Regions from separate parts of the Kitasatospora sp. NPDC002543 genome, predicted to be linked through region 4. Evidence: riboswitches for the same ligand, from Rfam matches in the RefSeq annotation. Region 4 holds a riboswitch; each other region holds the start of a gene.

What was found. Region 4 has a riboswitch for cobalamin ahead of ACWD4P_RS09480 (peptidase). Riboswitches for the same ligand answer to the same signal wherever they lie in the genome.
Region 1: it holds a riboswitch for cobalamin, as region 4 does, so the genes downstream of both, ACWD4P_RS01930 (ribonucleoside-diphosphate reductase subunit alpha) here and ACWD4P_RS09480 (peptidase) in region 4, are expected to answer to the same signal.
Region 2: it holds a riboswitch for cobalamin, as region 4 does, so the genes downstream of both, ACWD4P_RS20070 (Nickel transporter NicT) here and ACWD4P_RS09480 (peptidase) in region 4, are expected to answer to the same signal.
Region 3: it holds a riboswitch for cobalamin, as region 4 does, so the genes downstream of both, ACWD4P_RS32670 (acyl-CoA thioesterase) here and ACWD4P_RS09480 (peptidase) in region 4, are expected to answer to the same signal.

What each region holds. Positions count from the first base shown of each region.
Region 1 is NZ_JBSFWR010000002.1:182,141-186,341, forward strand. It holds gene ACWD4P_RS01930 (ribonucleoside-diphosphate reductase subunit alpha) at 1-1,548, opposite strand, end outside; cobalamin riboswitch at 1,740-1,896, opposite strand; gene ACWD4P_RS01935 (glycosyltransferase family 39 protein) at 1,946-3,610, opposite strand; gene ACWD4P_RS01940 (glycoside hydrolase family 26 protein) at 3,607-4,201, opposite strand, start outside.
Region 2 is NZ_JBSFWR010000044.1:44,448-48,648, forward strand. It holds gene rpsN (30S ribosomal protein S14) at 1-33, opposite strand, end outside; gene rpmB (50S ribosomal protein L28) at 33-269, opposite strand; gene rpmG (50S ribosomal protein L33) at 410-574, shown strand; gene ACWD4P_RS20065 (type B 50S ribosomal protein L31) at 631-879, shown strand; gene ACWD4P_RS20070 (Nickel transporter NicT) at 990-2,105, opposite strand; cobalamin riboswitch at 2,137-2,347, opposite strand; gene ACWD4P_RS20075 (ArsR/SmtB family transcription factor) at 2,429-2,812, shown strand; gene ACWD4P_RS20080 (hypothetical protein) at 2,892-4,201, shown strand, end outside.
Region 3 is NZ_JBSFWR010000115.1:1,634-5,834, forward strand. It holds gene ACWD4P_RS32655 (MFS transporter) at 1-50, shown strand, start outside; gene ACWD4P_RS32660 (MarR family winged helix-turn-helix transcriptional regulator) at 50-502, shown strand; gene cobF (precorrin-6A synthase (deacetylating)) at 638-1,396, opposite strand; cobalamin riboswitch at 1,536-1,704, shown strand; gene ACWD4P_RS32670 (acyl-CoA thioesterase) at 1,900-2,394, shown strand; cobalamin riboswitch at 2,497-2,690, shown strand; gene metE (5-methyltetrahydropteroyltriglutamate--homocysteine S-methyltransferase) at 2,864-4,201, shown strand, end outside.
Region 4 is NZ_JBSFWR010000015.1:27,158-31,358, reverse strand. It holds gene mmsB (3-hydroxyisobutyrate dehydrogenase) at 1-717, shown strand, start outside; gene ACWD4P_RS09490 (enoyl-CoA hydratase) at 714-1,487, shown strand; partial or broken gene ACWD4P_RS09485 (HoxN/HupN/NixA family nickel/cobalt transporter) at 1,671-2,189, opposite strand; cobalamin riboswitch at 2,423-2,544, shown strand; gene ACWD4P_RS09480 (peptidase) at 2,645-3,712, shown strand; gene ACWD4P_RS09475 (flagellar hook-length control protein FliK) at 3,742-4,201, shown strand, end outside.

The DNA.
Region 1 (4,201 bases), on a different contig from region 4:
CACGCCGAGGCCGACCGGCCGCCAGCGGGAGTTGGAGGTGCCCGCCTCGGTGGTCGGGTAGAAGTTGATGTCCACCACGCGGTCGAGGAAGGTGACGGCGGTGCGCACGGTGGCGTCCAGCCGCTCCCAGTCCATGGCGCCGATGAGGTCGGCGGCCGTGGCGCCCGGGGCGACGTGGGCGCCCAGGTTGACCGAGCCCAGGTTGCAGACGGCGGTCTCGGAGTCGTCCGTGACCTCCAGGATCTCCGTGCACAGGTTGGAGGAGTGCACGGTGCGGCCCGGCAGGGCGGTCTGGTTGGCGGCGCGGTTGGAGGCGTCCTTGAAGGTCATCCAGCCGTTGCCGGTCTGCGCCAGGGTGCGCATCATGCGGGCGTACAGGGTCTGCGCCGGGATGGTGCGGACGGCCTTGCCGGCCAGCTCGGCCTTGCGGTAGGCCTCGTCGAAGTCGGCGCCCCACAGGTCGACCAGCTCGGGCACGTCGGCCGGGGAGAACAGCGACCAGTCCTGGTTGGCGTTGACCCGGCGCATGAACTCGTCCGGGATCCAGTGGGCCAGGTTGAGGTTGTGGGTGCGGCGCGCCTCTTCGCCGGTGTTGTCGCGGAGCTCCAGGAACTCCTCGATGTCGGCGTGCCAGGTCTCCAGGTAGACGCAGGCCGCGCCCTTGCGGCGGCCGCCCTGGTTGACGGCGGCGACCGAGGAGTCGAGGGTGCGCAGGAACGGCACGATGCCGTTGGACTTGCCGTTGGTGCCGCGGATCAGGCTGCCGCGCGAGCGGATGCGCGAGTAGGACAGGCCGATGCCGCCGGCGTGCTTGGACAGGCGGGCGATCTGCGCGTAGCGGTTGTAGATCGAGTCCAGGTTGTCCAGCGGCGAGTCGAGCAGGTAGCAGCTCGACATCTGCGGGTGGCGGGTGCCGGAGTTGAAGAGCGTCGGCGAGGAGGTCAGGTACTCCAGGCGGCTCATCAGGCCGTACAGCTCGGCCACCTCGCGCACCGACTGCTCGCTGTCGCCGACCGCCAGGCCGCAGGCGACGCGGAGCAGGAAGTGCTGCGGGGTCTCGATCACCTTGCGGGTGATCGGGTGGCGCAGCAGGTAGCGGGACTGCACGGTGCGCAGGCCGAAGTACTCGAAGCGGTCGTCGCCCGAGGGGTCGATCAGCGCGTCCAGGGCGGCGGCGTGCTTGGCGACGAACGCGGCGGTGGTGTCGCCGATCAGGCCCTCGGCGTGGCCGACGGCGATCGAGGCGGAGAAGGACACCGAGCCCTGGCTGTTCGCCTCGTCGACGATCTCCAGCGCGAGCAGGCGGGCGGCCAGCTTCGAGTACTGGGGGTCCTCGGCGATCATCGACGCGGCGGCGTCCACGGCCAGCCCGCGCAGCTCGGCGAAGTCCGAGCCGGCGTGGCGGCCGCGCAGTGCGGCGGCGGCGACATGGCCGGGGTCGACCTCGGTGAGGTCGGTGCTGCGGTCGGTGAGCAGCCGCAGCAGCGCGCCCCCGGGGTCGGAGACCGTCGGGTCGGTGAAGGCGGTACCGGAGCCCTGGGCGGGCAGGGTGGCTGAGGCAGCGGTGGTCAAGGCGCTCTCTCCTGGCGGCGATCGGCGGCGGTGCTCGGGGGCCACCGGGCCGATCTGGGCAGGGGAGCACGGCGCGAACGCAAAAAGCGTCGCGCGAGGTGACTCCCCGGCCCGCCCGCGAGGCCCGGAGGGGTACTGCTCGTGCCGGCGCGGCCTCTGCGGGAGGGCCGTGGCGCACGCCGTCGGCAGGTACTCGGACTCGCGGGGTGCGGCTGCTGGAGCCGCCCGCTCACCGCTGCGGGGCAGTCCCGGATTCGCACCGGGTTCCCCTGCATCGACAGCAGAAGCGAGCATACATGTAGTGCCGCCAGACTGCGGCGGCACCATATGTTGTGCCTGTCGTGTCGCGGGTGTGCGTGGGCCGGACAGCCGGTCAGTGCTTGAGATAGACCTTGTACGTGCTCGAATCACCGGTCGGCGAGGTGAACTGGGCGACCAGCCGGTAGTGTCCGGCGGCGGCCAGGGCCTCGCGCAGGGCCCGGTCGGTGCCCCTCGGCGCGGTGCTGTCCAGGACGACCATGGTGAACCAGCCGTCCCGGATCGCGGCCACACTGCCGTCGTCCCCGTGGTGCTGCACCCCGCCGCCGTCGCGGTACTCCGTGCCGGCCCGCGTCGAGATCCACTGCGCGGGTTCGGAGACGCTGCCGAGGTAGTACTCGGCCAGGCCGTCGACCTCGGTGAGATAGCGCCCCTGGGGCTCGGTGTGGGCCCTCAGAACGGCCAGCAGGCGGCCGGAGTCGGGCCCGTTCTGGTAGCGCAGGGCGGACTGCTCCATGCCGAGCGCGAGCAGCGCGACCCAGACCAGGATGCCCAGCTGGGGGTGGCGGAAGTGGGCGCCGACCAGCCGGGTCAGGCCGACCCCGGCGAGCGGGGCGGCGAGCAGCATGCCGTAGCCGAGGTGGCGGAACAGCGCGCCGGAGGTGCCGGTCCACAGGTGGGCGGCGGGGATCAGCAGGGCGGTGACGGTCAGGACGGCCCCGAGCAGGGCGCGCTGCCCCCGGGTGGTGGGGACGGCGTCCTTCTCCGGCGCGTCGTGCTCGTTCATCTGCTCGCGGCGCGCGTAGGCGACGGTGCCGGCGACGGCGAGGACGGTGAACAGGCCGGCCCACTGGAGCGTGCCGAGCAGGATCGGGCCGGCCGGGCCGGGCGCGTTGCCGCGCGAGGGCGACCACCCCGCGACCGCGCCGAGGGTGCCGTACGGGAGCAGCAGGACGAGGGTGGCGGCGGCCGACAGCAGCGCGCGCACGGCGGCCGGGCCGGGCCGGTGGTGCGGCCGGGCGGCGGCGAACGCGAGGGCGACCAGCGCGGGGACGGCGAAGGCCGCGGAGTAGGCCACGGCGCAGGCCAGTGCCGCGGGTGGGGCGGCGAGCAGGGCCAGGGCCGGATGGCGGCGGGCGGTGAACACCGTGGTCCAGGCCGCGAGGGCGATCAGCAGGACGGCGAGGGACTCGGGCGCGGCGTAGAAGCCGACGACGACGGTGGACTGGAGGACGGCGTACACGGCGATCGCGCAGATGGCGACCCGCTCGTTGAACAGACGCCTGGTCAGCGCGTACAGCAGCATCGTGGTGATCAGTGCGAAGCCGAGACTGAGCAGCCGGGTGCCCCAGATGCCGTTGGCGTCGGCGGCGGCGCCGGCCAGCGGCGGGTAGAGCCAGGGCGAGCCGTGCACCCGGTCGACCAGGTCGGTGGTGACCGGGGTGCCGTGCAGCAGGTGGGCCAGCTGCTGGCGGCCGGCGACCATGGCGGCGGCCTCGTCGGGGTGCGCGGCGGCCAGCAGCCGCAGCGAGAGCGCGGCCTGGACGGTCAGGACGGCGCCCAGCAGGCCGCGGGCGATCCAGCGGCGCCGGGGGCTGCTGCCCGGGTCCCAGCCGATCGTGGGGACCGGCGGGATGGTGTACGGGGCCAGCTCGATGCCGTCGGGGTTGTCCACCGCCACGGCCGCGCGGTGCTCGGCGGGGTCCGGTTCCGGACCGGCCGTCGGGCCGTGGGCGGAGCGGCTGGTCGGGACGGGGGGGAACTCGGACTCAGTGCTCATCGGGGGTTCCGGATGTCGAAGCCGTAACGGGGGTCGGACACGCGCTGTTTGAACGCGGCGAGGGTGTCCGGGACGGCCTCGACCCGCCAGTCCGCCCGTTTGACGATGTTGAACCAGACGAAGCCGATGATGTCGTCGTGCGCCTCCAGCCCGGAGAACAGCTGGTCGATGTCGGCCTGCTGGCGCTTGCCCTGCTCGGACGCGGTCTCGCTGATGAAGAAGGGCTTGGCGCAGAAGGTGCGGATCTCGGCCATGGTGGGCCCGTAGAGGGTCTCGAAGGTCTTCGGCCCGGTGCGGGTGAAGTAGCCGGTCATGCCGGCCCAGTCGACGTAGGTGTCGCCGGGGTAGTACGGCTGCAGGCGGGTGTTGGGCGCGGGGTCGATGATGTTGGGGCTCCAGACCCAGATCACGTTGGTGGCGCCGGCCTGGTCGAAGATGTCGTGGACGTGGCGCCAGGCGGCCACGAAGTCCTCGGGGGTGGCTGCCTGGCGGCCCCACGGGTACCAGTCGCCGTTCATCTCGTGGGCGATGCTGATGGCGATCGGCAGGTTGAGCTTGGCCACGGACTTGGCGACGCCGCGCACGTAGTCG
Region 2 (4,201 bases), on a different contig from region 4:
CTCGTTCTTGGCGATCTTGCTCCGCTTGGCCATCAGACCCTCTCCCCCCGGGCGCGGATGCGGGCGACGGCGGCCTCGATGCCGATCGCGTCCACGGTGCGGATGCCCTTGGCGCTCAGCGTCAGCCGGACGTACCGGCCCTCGCCGGGCAGCCAGTAGCGCCTGCGCTGGATGTTGGGGTCGAAGCGGCGGGGCGTACGGCGGTGCGAGTGCGAGATCGCGTTGCCGAAGCCGGGACGGCGCCCGGTGAGTTGGCAGTGGGCGGACATGGGTGCTCCCTGGCGTCCGGGAATGGGCGGGACCGGGCTCACGTTACACCAGATGAAAATGACATCCATTTCGGTGTACGGTTCCCAGCACCCGGCCCGAGACCCGGGAACCGACACCCCAGCGCCCAGGAGGACACCCGATGGCCCGCAGCGAACTGCGCCCGGTGATCAAGCTCCGCTCCACCGCCGGCACCGGCTACACGTACGTGACCCGCAAGAACCGCCGCAACGACCCGGACCGGATGGTCCTGCGCAAGTACGACCCGGCCGCGGGCCGGCACGTCGACTTCCGCGAGGAGCGCTGACCCCCGACCGGCCCGACCGGTCCGACCACCGAAGCCCGACCCGAGAGGAGCCCCTCATGAAGTCCGGAATCCACCCCAGGTACCGCCCGGTCGTCTTCCGCGACAAGGTCGGCGGCCTCGCCTTCCTCACCCGGTCGACCGCCACCGGCGACCGCACCGTCGAGTGGGAGGACGGCAACACCTACCCGGTGATCGACGTCGAGATCTCCTCGGCGAGCCACCCCTTCTACACCGGCCAGTCCCGGGTGCTGGACACCGCCGGCCGGGTCGAGCAGTTCCGCCGCCGCTACGGCGACCGGCACTGACCCCGGAGAACGCCGACGGCGCCTCCCCCCGTCCGGGGAGGCGCCGTCTCGGCGTGCCTGCGGCGCGGCGGCGGCACCGGGCCGGTCGGGCCCGCCGGCGGCCGCCCGGGTCACGGGTTCCCGGGCGTCCAGCGCTTCTCGACCCGGGCGAGCTTCCAGTAGCCGATGGCGATCACCCAGACGACCACGAACAGCCCGGCGATGGCGTAGCCGACGTTGTCCAGCGAGATGTCCGCGATGAACCCGGTGACCGGGTCGGTCAGGTCGAGCTTCTCGTGCAGCACCCCGACCAGCTCGATGGTGCCGATGATGAAGGCCACCGCGATCGACAGACCCGTGATGGTCAGGTTGTAGTACACCTTCCGCACCGGGTTGGCGAAGGCCCACTGGTACGCGAAGTTCATGAACGTCCCGTCCAGGGTGTCGAACAGGCTCATCCCGGCCGCGAACAGCAGCGGCAGACAGACGATCGCGTACCAGGGCAGCCCGGAGGCCGCACCCGAGCCGGCCATCACCATCAGGGTGACCTCGGTCGCGGTGTCGAAGCCCAGGCCCAGCACCATGCCCACCGGGAACATCTGCCCCGGCCGGGTGATCGAGCGGGTCGCCCGGTTCAGCACCCGGGCCATGAAGCCGCGCGAGTCGAGGTGCGCCTCCAGCTCCTTCTCGTCGAACTTCCCGGCCCGCATCGAGCGGAACACCTTGAGGATGCCGAGCAGCGCCGCCAGGTTCAGCGCGCCGATCAGGTAGAGGAAGGCACCGGAAGCCGTCGTACCGACCACGCCGAGCCACTTGTGGGTGGGCGACTCGTCGTCCATCAGGGTGTTCGCCAGCTGCGCGCCGCCCGCCACCAGGGCGGCCATCAGCACCACCATCGAGGAGTGCCCGAGGGCGAACCAGAAGCCCACCGAGACCGGCCGCTTGCCGTCCGCCATCAGCTTGCGGGTGGTGTTGTCGATCACCGCGATGTGGTCGGCGTCGAAGGCGTGCCGCATGCCGAGGGTGTACGCGGTGATGCCCAGGCCCACCCCGAAGACCTGGGTACCGACCGCGTACCTCTCGGGCGCGACCAGGAAGATCAGCGTGCCGAAGGCCACCACGTGCATGGCCACGATCACCGCCATCAGCCCCGCCGTACGGACGGTGTCCTCGCGCCGCCACTTGAAGGCGGGCAGTGCGGAAGGGGCCGTGTTCGGCCCGTCGGCAACGGTTTCGGGCAGGGTCATCTGCGGATCACGCTCCAGCACCTCGTGGAAAACCTCGTGAGATGCCGTGGCCGGTCTCCTGGCTTACGGGACACCCGTACCCGCCTTCCCGGGCGTGGGGCGCCCAGTGGCTTCGTGGGGACGGACGACGCTCCTCCGCATGCGGAGGAACGACCCGATCACAGTGGCGAGGGCCGCTCCGGGCTGGGACCCCTGAGGGTCCGTCACCGGTCTTCCCGAGCACCACGGCGGGGAACACCGTAGGGCCACGCCCCGACCCGTGCAAGGTTGCGCACCTGCGCAGGTGTCCAGGATCACAGGCCGCCGCCTGCGAGAATGTCCGCATGCATCTCGTACCGGCCGACCGCGCGGGCCACCGCACCATCGACGGGCACCGGGTCTGCGAAGCCATCGCCGCGATCGGCGACCCGGCACACGTCCGGTCCTGGGCGGAGCGCTTCTCGCTGCTCGCCGACCCCGGACGGCTCGCCCTGCTGCTCGCCCTCCACCGGGCCGGCCCCCTCGCCGTCACCGACCTCGCGGTGGCCACCGGCATGCGCGACCCCGCCGTCTCCCAGGCCCTGCGGCTGCTCCGCACGGCCGGCGTGGTCACCGGCGACCGGGACGGACGAGTGGTGCGCTACCGGCTCGTGGACGAGTCCATGCGCCCCATCCTCGACGAGTGCGCCGCCGCCGAGCACCACGAGCCCGGCGCGGCCACGGGCTGACCCCGGCTCGGCCCTCCCCGGAGCGCGTCCTTCCCCGGAAGGACGCGCCGGACGCCGCCCCGGCCAGTACGATCATGATGTGCCGTCCCACCCCCACGCCTGGCCCGCCGACCGCTGGAACACCGAACCGGTCAAGGCCCGCGTGCTGGCGGTCGCCCGCACCCTCACCTCGGCGACCCGGGTCCTGGACGTCCTCAGCCTGCTGAACCCGGAGGGCGTCGAGCGGTACTTCACCGTCAACCCCGGTTCCGCCTTCGCCGACCGCGCCCTGGACGAGTACCTGCACGGCCTGCCCGGCTTCACCGTGCTGGACTGGGAGGAGGCCGTCCGCCTCCGCTTCGACCTGGCCGTCTCCTGCGCCGTCCACTCCTCCATGCACCGCCTGGACGCCCGCCTCGTCGTCCTCCCGCACGGCGCCGGCTACAACCGACTGGTCACCGAGTCCACCGGCGACACGGTCAGCGCCGCCGGCCTGTCCCGCAACGAACTCACCCACCGCGGAAGGGTGTTCGTGGACGTCCTCGGCCTCTCCCACCCCGAACAGCTGGACCGCCTGCGGATCTCCTGCCCCGAGGCCCTGGACGTCGCCCGGGTCGTCGGCGACCCGTGCTTCGACCGGATGCTCGGCAGCCGACGCTCCCGCGACGGCTACCGGGCCGCGCTCGGCGCCACCGGCAGCCGACGGCTCGTCGTCCTCAGCTCCACCTGGAGCGCGCACTCCTCCTTCGGCCGCCGCCCCGACCTGCCCCAGCGGCTGGTCCGCCAACTCCCCGCCGACGAGTACACGGTGGCCGTCGTCCTGCACCCCAACGTGTGGAGCCGCCACGACCCCGAGGCGCTGCTCGACGCCGCCTGCCGGATGGGCCTGCGCCTGATCCCGCCCCACCAGGGCTGGCAGGCCGCACTCGTCGCCGCCGACTGCGTGATCGGCGACCACGGCTCCGTCACCTTCTACGGCGCCGCCCTGAACCGGCGCACCCTGCTCGTCGCCACCGGCGCCGCCGAACTCGACCCGCGCTCCCCCAGCTACGCCTTCGGCCAGGCCGCGCCCGCCCTCGACCCGGACGGCGACCTCGCCGCCCAGGTCGAACGGGCCCTGGCCGAGGAGCCCGCCGACCTCAGCTCCATCACCGACCGGTCACTCGCGCACCGCGGCGAGTCCGCCCGGCTGCTGCGCCCGCTGCTCTACTCCTTCCTCGACGGACTGGACGAACCCGGGGACGAGCCGGCCCTGCCGCCCTACCCCAGGCCCGTTCCGCACCCCCCGGCCACCGAGCGGCCCACCGCGTACGACGTCGAGGGCAGGAGCGAGGGCACCGAAGTCAGCCTGCGGCGCTACCCCTTCGACCCGAAGGACCACACCCCGCGCGGCTTCCACGCCCTCACCGA
Region 3 (4,201 bases), on a different contig from region 4:
AGGAGGCGGTCGAGGAGACCGAGCGGACGAAGGAGACGGTGGGCACCTGATGGAGCGCCTTGACACCGGCGGGCACCCGGAGGTGAGCGAGGCCGACGCCGGGGCGGCGGCCCGGGTCTGGCAGGGGATGTACGCGCTCGTGCTGGAGCGCCACGACCGCCGCAGGATCGTCGCCGACGCCCTCGGCATGAGCTTCAGCCGCGTCAGGGCGCTGCGCCGGCTCGCCGCCGGCCCGATCACCCTGCGGGAGCTGGCCGAGCGGCTGACCGCCGACCCGCCGTACACCACCGTCATCGTGGACGACCTGGTGCGGCGCGGCCTCGCCGAACGCATCACCAACCCGGCCGACCGGCGCTCCAAGCTGGTCCACCTCACCGAGGAGGGCGAGGCGAAGGCGGCGCTCGCCACCGGGATCCTCACCACCCCGCCGGACGCGCTGCTCGCGCTGCCGCCGGAGGACATCCACGCGCTCGACCGGGTACTGGCGAAGCTCCTGGGCTGAGGCCCCAGCCGAGGTCACGGTGAGAGGGCATGGCGGCCTTCGCCGAGAAGCGCCCGCCGGAGTTCACCGACCGCTGACGCGCCGCGCCGCCCCGCCCCCCCCCCGGGGCGGCGCACCGCGTCACGCTGCCGAGGGTCAGCCGTCCGAGCGCCGGAGCAGGTAGGTGTCCATGATCCAGCCCTTGCGCTCGCGGGACCGCTCGCGCAGCTCGCGGATCCGCGGGGCCGCCTCGGCGAGCGGCCCGGAGACGAGCACCTCGTCGGGGGTGCCGAGGTAGGCGCCGTAGTGGATCTCCAGCCCCCGGGGGTCGATCTCGGTGAAGGCGGCCCGGCCGTCGAGCATCACCACCACGTCGTCCACCCCCGCGGGGAAGCCCTCGGCCAGGCGGCGACCGGTGGTGATCTGCACCGGGCGGCCGACCCTGGTCAGCGTGGTGCGGTGCCGGGCGGCGAGTGCGGAGACGCTGCTGATGCCCGGGAGCACCTCGAACTCGAACGGCACCCCGCCACGGGTGGACACGTCCTCGACCACGGCGATGACGCTGTCGTAGAGCGCGGGGTCGCCCCAGACCAGGAAGGCGCCGCTCTCCTCCGGGCCGAGGTGCTCGGCGAGCAGCCGCTCGACCAGATCGGCGCGGCGCACGCGCCAGTCGTCCACGGCGGCGGTGTACGCGGGGGTGGTGCGGTCCCGTTCCGCGTCGGGCACCTCGACCACCCGGTGCCCGGGCAGGCCGTGCTCGGCCAGCATCCGGCGGCGGAGCCTGATCAGGTCCTGCCGCTCCTCGCTCTTGTCGAGGATGAAGAAGACGTCGGTGCGACCGATCGCCTTGACCGCTTGCAGGGTCAGGTGGTCGGGGTCGCCCGCGCCGATGCCGATGACGAAGATGTGCCGCATGGGGGACATTCTGCCGTCCGCCCCGGCGTACGGCCCCGGCGGTCGTGCGTGGACCGACCGAGGAGGTGGGCGGTGGCCGTGAGCTGCGCGGATGGACGTAAGCTGGCGGGGCAGCTGGTTCGCCCCGCCCGCCGGGCGGGGTGTCGCAAGAGGGAACCCGGTGGGAATCCGGGACTGCCCCGCAGCGGTGAGCGGGGGCGACCGCCGTCCTGTGCGGCGGGCCCGGACACGGGCCCGGGAGGCTACGGCCGGTAGGTGTCCGTCCCGGTCAGGCCGGGAGGGCGCGCCCACGAGTCCGAAGACCTGCCGCTGCCCGCGTGCCGTGGTGGCCCGCGGTCCCACCACGACCCCGAGGGCGGGCCGCTGGTGCGGGTGGGCCGTATGCGCACGGCCGCCCGCTCCTTCGCGTGCCCGGCACGGGGCGCGCGACCCACGAAGGAGGGTTCCGTGCAGCGGAACGCCGACCACGACTCCCGCGGCGCCATGACGGGCGGGCCGTCGCTGTGACCAGTCCGTCCGTCCTCTCCCGCACCCCGGCCGACTCCGCGGTGACCCTCGCCCACATCATGAGCGACCACGACACCAACCTCTACGGTTCGGTGCACGGCGGCGTGATGATGAAGCTGATCGACGACGCGGCGGCCGCCGCCGCGGGCCGGCACGCCGGAGTCCCCGCGGTCACCGTCTCGGTCGAGGAGATGTCCTTCCTCGCCCCCGTCCGGGCCGGGGACCTCCTCACCGTCCGGGCCCGGGTGGAGCACGTCGGGCGGACCTCGATGGACGTGGCCGTCGTGGTGACCTCGGAGCGGTGGAACCTCACCGGGCCCGTCACCAGGGTGGCGACGGCGCAGCTGGTCTTCGTCGCGATCGACGCGGACGGGCGGCCGCACCGCGTCCCGGAGCTGGTCGTGGAGGGCTCCTCCGAGGAGCGGCGCGACGGTGCGGCGCGGGAGCGGCGGACCGGCCGCACCGGGCCGGAGCGCGAGCCGGTCGAGTAGCCGTTCGGGGTGGCCGTCCGGGGCGCTTCGTCTCACGATGCAGAAGGCTTTCGAGATTTCCGCCTCCGCGGCGGCGTTCTGCCCCTAAGCTGGCCACGCAGCTGGTTCGCCCCGCCCGCCAGGCGGGGTGTCGCAAGAGGGAACCCGGTGGGAATCCGGGACTGCCCCGCAGCGGTGAGTGGGAACGACCGCCGTCATACGCACTGGACCCGGGACGGGTCTGGGAAGCGACGGCCAGTAGGTGTCCGCCCCGGTTTCGACCGGGTGGGCGCGCCCGCGAGTCCGAAGACCTGCCACTGCCCGCGCGCGACCGTTCGCGTGCGGCCATCCGGTGACCTCGTGGGCGGGTCGGCGACCATACCAGGCGGAGCCGTGCACGGGCACGGGTGTCCGTCCGGTTCGTCCTCCCTTCGCGTCCTCGTGCCGCCACCGGTGCACTTGAGGATTCAGGCTCGCGAAGGAGAGTCCCTTGACAGCGAAGTCCGCAGCCGCGGCGTCCGTGGCCACCGCGTACGGCTACCCCCGGCAGGGCCGTAACCGTGAACTGAAAAAGGCGATCGAGGGCTACTGGAAGGGCACGGTCACGGCCGAGGCGCTGCTGTCGACCGCGGCCGACCTGCGCCGGACCAACTGGGCCCAGCTCGCCGGGGCGGGGGTCGGGGAGGTCCCGACCGGTGACTTCTCGTTCTACGACCACGTGCTGGACACCAGCGTGGCGGTCGGTGCGATCCCGCCGCGCCACCGGGAGGCGGTCGACGCCGACCCGCTGGACGGGTACTTCGCGATGGCGCGCGGCAACCAGGACGTCGCACCGCTCGAGATGACCAAGTGGTTCGACACCAACTACCACTACCTGGTGCCGGAGTTGGGCCCGGACACGGTGTTCGCCGCGAACCCGGCCAAGGCGGTCGGCGAGTTCGCGGAGGCCGTCGCGCTCGGCCACGCCGCCCGTCCGGTGCTGGTCGGCCCGGTGACCTACCTGCTGCTGGCCAAGCCTGCCCCCGGGGTGGCGGAGGACTTCCAGCCGATCACCCTGCTGGACCGGTTGCTGCCGGTCTACGCCGAGCTGCTCGCGGCGCTCAGGGCCGAGGGGGCCGAGTGGGTGCAGCTGGACGAGCCCGCGCTGGTCCAGGACCGCACCCCGGCCGAGCTGAACACCGCCGCGCGCGCCTACCGTGAGCTCGGCGCCCTCACCGAGCGGCCCAAGCTGCTGGTCGCGAGCTACTTCGACCGGCTCGGCGAGGCACTGTCGGTGCTGGCCAAGGCCCCGGTGGAGGGCTTGGCGCTGGACTTCACCGGCCCGGCCGCCGCCAACCTGGAGGACCTGGCCGCCGTCGGCGGGCTGCCCGGCAAGCGGCTGGTCGCCGGGGTGATCGACGGGCGCAACATCTGGATCAACGACCTGGAGAAGTCGCTGTCCACGCTGGCGACCCTGCTGGGCCTCGCCGACACCGTCGACGTCGCGCCGTCCTGCTCCCTGCTGCACGTCCCGATCGACGCCGCCGCCGAACGGGAGCTGGACCCGCAGATCGCCCGCTGGCTCGCCTTCGCCCGGCAGAAGGCCGGCGAGGCGGCGCTGCTCGCCCGCGGCCTGCGCGAGGGCACCGGCGCGATCACCGCCGAGCTCGCCGCCAACCGCGCCGACCTCGCCTCCCGCGCCAACTCCCCGATCACCCACGACCCGGCGGTGCGCGCCCGGGCGGCCGCCGTCACCGCCGAGGACACCCGACGCGCCCAGGCCTACCCGCAGCGGGCCGAGGCCCAGCGCGCCCGGCTCGGCCTGCCGCTGCTGCCGACCACCACCATC
Region 4 (4,201 bases):
GGCGAGGCGGACGTGGTGCTGACCATGTTGCCGACCGGGCGCCATGTCCTGGACACCTACGGCGAGTTGACCGAGGCGGCGTCCGGCGCGCTGTTCGTCGACTGCTCCACCATCGCGGTCGGGGACGCCCGGGTGGCCGCCGACCTCGCCCGGGTCGCCGGGCACCGGGCGGTCGACGCCCCGGTCTCGGGTGGTGTGGCGGGCGCCGAAGGGGCAAGCCTGACCTTCATGGTCGGTGCCGAGGACGTCGACTTCGCCGAGGCCGAGCCGCTGCTCGCGGCGATGGGCCGCCGGGTCGTCCACTGCGGGGCGTCCGGAGCCGGACAGGCCGCCAAGATCTGCAACAACATGATCCTCGGCGTCTCCATGATCGCGGTCAGCGAGGCCTTCGTCCTCGGGGAGAGCCTCGGGCTCAGTCACCAGGCGCTGTTCGACGTCGCCTCCACGGCCTCCGGCCAGTGCTGGGCGCTGACCAGCAACTGCCCGGTGCCCGGTCCGGTTCCGACCAGCCCGGCCAACCGCGACTACGCGGCCGGGTTCGCGTCCGCGCTGATGGCCAAGGACCTCGGGCTGGCCGCCGACGCTGCTGCCGCCTCCGCCGTCCAGGCCGAACTGGGCGTCAGGGCCGCCGAGTTGTTCGCCACTTTCGCCCGGGGCGGGTCCGGCGCTCTGGACTTCTCGGCCATCATCACCACCCTCAGGAAGGACACCGCATGACGTTCGAGACGATCCTGGTCGAGCGCAAGGGTCGGGTCGGGCTGATCACGCTCGACCGCCCGAAGGCGCTGAACGCGCTGAACACCCTCCTGATGACCGAAGTCGTAGCGGCAGCAACGGACTTCGACCGGGACCCGGAGATCGGCTGTCTGGTGATCACGGGTTCGGACAAGGCCTTCGCAGCCGGTGCCGACATCAAGGAGATGCAGCCCCTGGACTTCGTGGACGCCTACCTCGGTGACTGGTTCGCTGCGTGGGACCGGTTCGCCGCGCTGCGCAAGCCGGTGGTGGCGGCCGTGGCCGGCTACGCGCTGGGCGGGGGCTGCGAGTTGGCGATGATGTGCGACGTCCTGCTGGCGGCGGACACCGCGAAGTTCGGGCAGCCGGAGATCAAGCTCGGCGTCATCCCCGGCATCGGCGGCTCGCAGCGGCTCACCCGGGCCGTCGGCAAGGCCAAGGCCATGGAGCTGTGCCTGACCGGCCGGATGATGGGCGCCGAGGAGGCCGAACGGGCCGGCCTCGTCTCCCGCATCGTCCCCGCCGACCAGCTGCAGACCGACGCTCTGGCCACCGCCGAGACGATCGCGGCGATGTCCACCCCGGCGGCGATCATGCTCAAGGAGGCCGTCAACCGCTCGTACGAGGCCACCCTCGCCGAGGGCGTCCGCTTCGAACGGCGGCTGTTCCACGCCACGTTCGCCACCGCCGACCAGAAGGAGGGCATGGCGGCCTTCGCCGAGAAGCGCCCGCCGACGTTCACCCACCGCTGAGGCGTCGCCGGGGGACGCGAGCCGTCCCCCGGCGGTCCTGCCCGTCCCCGAGGCACAGGACGACGGGCCGGTGGCTGTAGCCTGCGGCGACGGACTTGAGCTGGACCGTGCGGGCTCGGGTCGAGCATGTCGGGCGGACGTCGATGGACGTCTCGATGGTGGTCACGGCCGAGCGGTGGAGCCTCAGGGGGCCGTCACCAGGGTGGCGACGGCGCAGCTTGTCGTCGTTGCCGCCTGGCGCGGGAGCGGCGGGCCCGTCGCTCCCGCGCCGAGGCCGCGGAGGCGGCAGGCTGACGCGGGCCGTGCGGGCCGTGCGGGCCGGGGGCCGGTCCGGACGCCGTGCAGGAGCTGCGCGAGGACTTCGACGCCGCGGACGACGCGTGGGCCGGGCCGGTTGAAGTAGGACGGGCCGTCGAGGATCCATACCCGCCCGTTCCGGACGGCCGGCAGCTCGTCCCAGCCCGGCCGTCCGGTGAGCAGGTGGAACTCCCGCTCGGTGCGGTCCGGCGGGAAGCCGCAGGGCAGGACCAAGAGGTTGTAGTAGACCTTGCGGACCGGGTTGGAGAACGCCCAGTGGTAGGCGAAGTTCATGAAGGTCCCGTCGAGGGTGTCGAACAGGCTCATGCCGCAGGCGAAGAGCAGCGGCAGGCAGATGATGGCGTACCAGGGCAGGCCGGAGGCGGCGCCTGAGCCGGCCATCACCTCCGGGGGCCAGGATTGCCGGCCCGGTCCAGTCGGAGTCCGGGCCGCCCGGCCGTGGGGCGGATCAGCCCTGGGTGGTGGCGGCCGCGAAGCGGGCCGAGACGTTCTGCCAGTTGACGATGCCCCACAGGTGGGTCACGCAGTCCGGGCGATGTCGCGGAGGCGGCCGGGGGAAGCGGGATGTGACGCACGATCCCTTGACCGGATCTTTTCCGCTTCGCCATGATGAGCCGTCATGTTGTGACTCCGCCGATGGGGGAAGTCCGGTCCGAATCCGGCGCTGACCCGCAACGGTAGGCCGCCGACTCCACGTCGCGCGGCGAGCCCGAGTACCCGTCGGCGGAGGTGTGTCACCCCTCCTCCCGTCGTGGTCTGCGGGCCGGAGCTCCGAGGGCTGCCCGGCGTGCCGCCGATGCCCTCCGGGCCCCTGCGTCCAGGCCCGGAAAGGTACCACCATGCCCGCGCTCCGTCGCACCCTCGGTCTGCTCGCGATACCCGCCCTCGCTCTCGCCACCGCCCTTCCGGCGGCCTCGGCCGCCCACGCCGACACGACCTCCTCCTGGACCGTCCGCCCCGACGCCGCCGCGGGCGGCTGGCTGGCCCGTCAGCTCGTCGACGGCGACCACTTCGAGTCCGTCTTCAACGGGACGGCCTACCCCGACCAGGGCCTGACGATCGACGCCGTGCTGGCCTTCGCCGCCTCGCACAGCTCGGACGAGGCCGCCGCCAGGGCCACCGCCTGGCTGGCCAGGCCCGAGATCATCGGCGGTTACCTCGGCGACGGCACCACCGAGGCCTACGCCGGCGCCACCGCCAAGCTGCTGCTTGCCACCGAGGTCCGCAGCGCGAATCCGGCCTCTTTCGGTGGCGTCGACCTACCGGCCCGGCTGCGCTCGCTCCAGACCACCGAGGGGCGCTTCTCCGACCGCTCGCAGTGGGGCGACTACAGCAACGCCTTCGGCCAGTCGCTCGCCCTGATCGCCCTGCACCGCACCCCCGGAGGCGCCCCGGCGGCTGCCGTCGACTTCCTCGCGAACAGCCAGTGCGCGGACGGCGGTTACCCGGTCTCCTTCGGCCAGGCGACCTGCACCGCCGACCCGGACGCCACCGCGCTGGCCGTCCAGGCGCTCGCCGCCACCGGCCGCACCGCCAAGGCGAACGCGGGCCTCGGCTGGCTGACCGCGCACCAGAACGCCGACGGCGGCTTCGCGGCCGCCGGGGCGACCGCCTCCAACGCCAACACCACCGGCCTGGTTACCCAGGCGCTGGTGGCCGGCGGGCGCTTCGGCGCCGGCCTCAAGGGCTGGAGCCGGCTGGTGAAGTTCCAGCAGGGCTGCTCGGCCGACCCGGCGGTGCGCGGCGCGGTCGCCTACGACGAGACGGGGTTCAACGCGGGCAACGGCGCCCGCGCCACCGCACAGGCCGTCCTCGGCCTCGCGGGCACCCCGCTGGCCACCCTCTCCGCAGCCGGGGCCCGCCCCGACGCCCCCTCCCTGGCCTGCCCGTCGCCGACCGTCCGCTGAACGAACCTGACACCACTGGGAGTTCCCCGATGACCGACACCCTCACCCCGGTCCGCCCCGTCCGCCCGGTCCGCCGCACGCTCGGTTCGATCGCCGCCGCCGCGGCCCTCACCGCCGGCCTGCTCGGCGTCTCCGCTGCCCAGGCGCCGCAGGCCCAGGCCGCCGCCTGCAGCGGGACCACCGGCGTCACCGTCGTGGTCGACTTCACCGCCGTCGGCGGCGGCATCCAGACCGGCTGCGCGCTCGGCGACCCGGCCAGCGGCCTGACCGCGCTGACCGGTGCCGGATTCTCGTACGCCTTCCACCCGCGCTACCCGGGCTTCGTCTGCACCATCAACGCCTTGCCGACGACCTGCACCAACCCCACCGGCAGCGCCTACTGGTCGTACTGGCACGCCCAGCACGGCGGCCCCTGGTCGTACAGCAGCCTGGGCGCCGGCAGCTACAACCCGGCACCCGGAGACGTCGAGGGCTGGTCCTTCGGCGCGG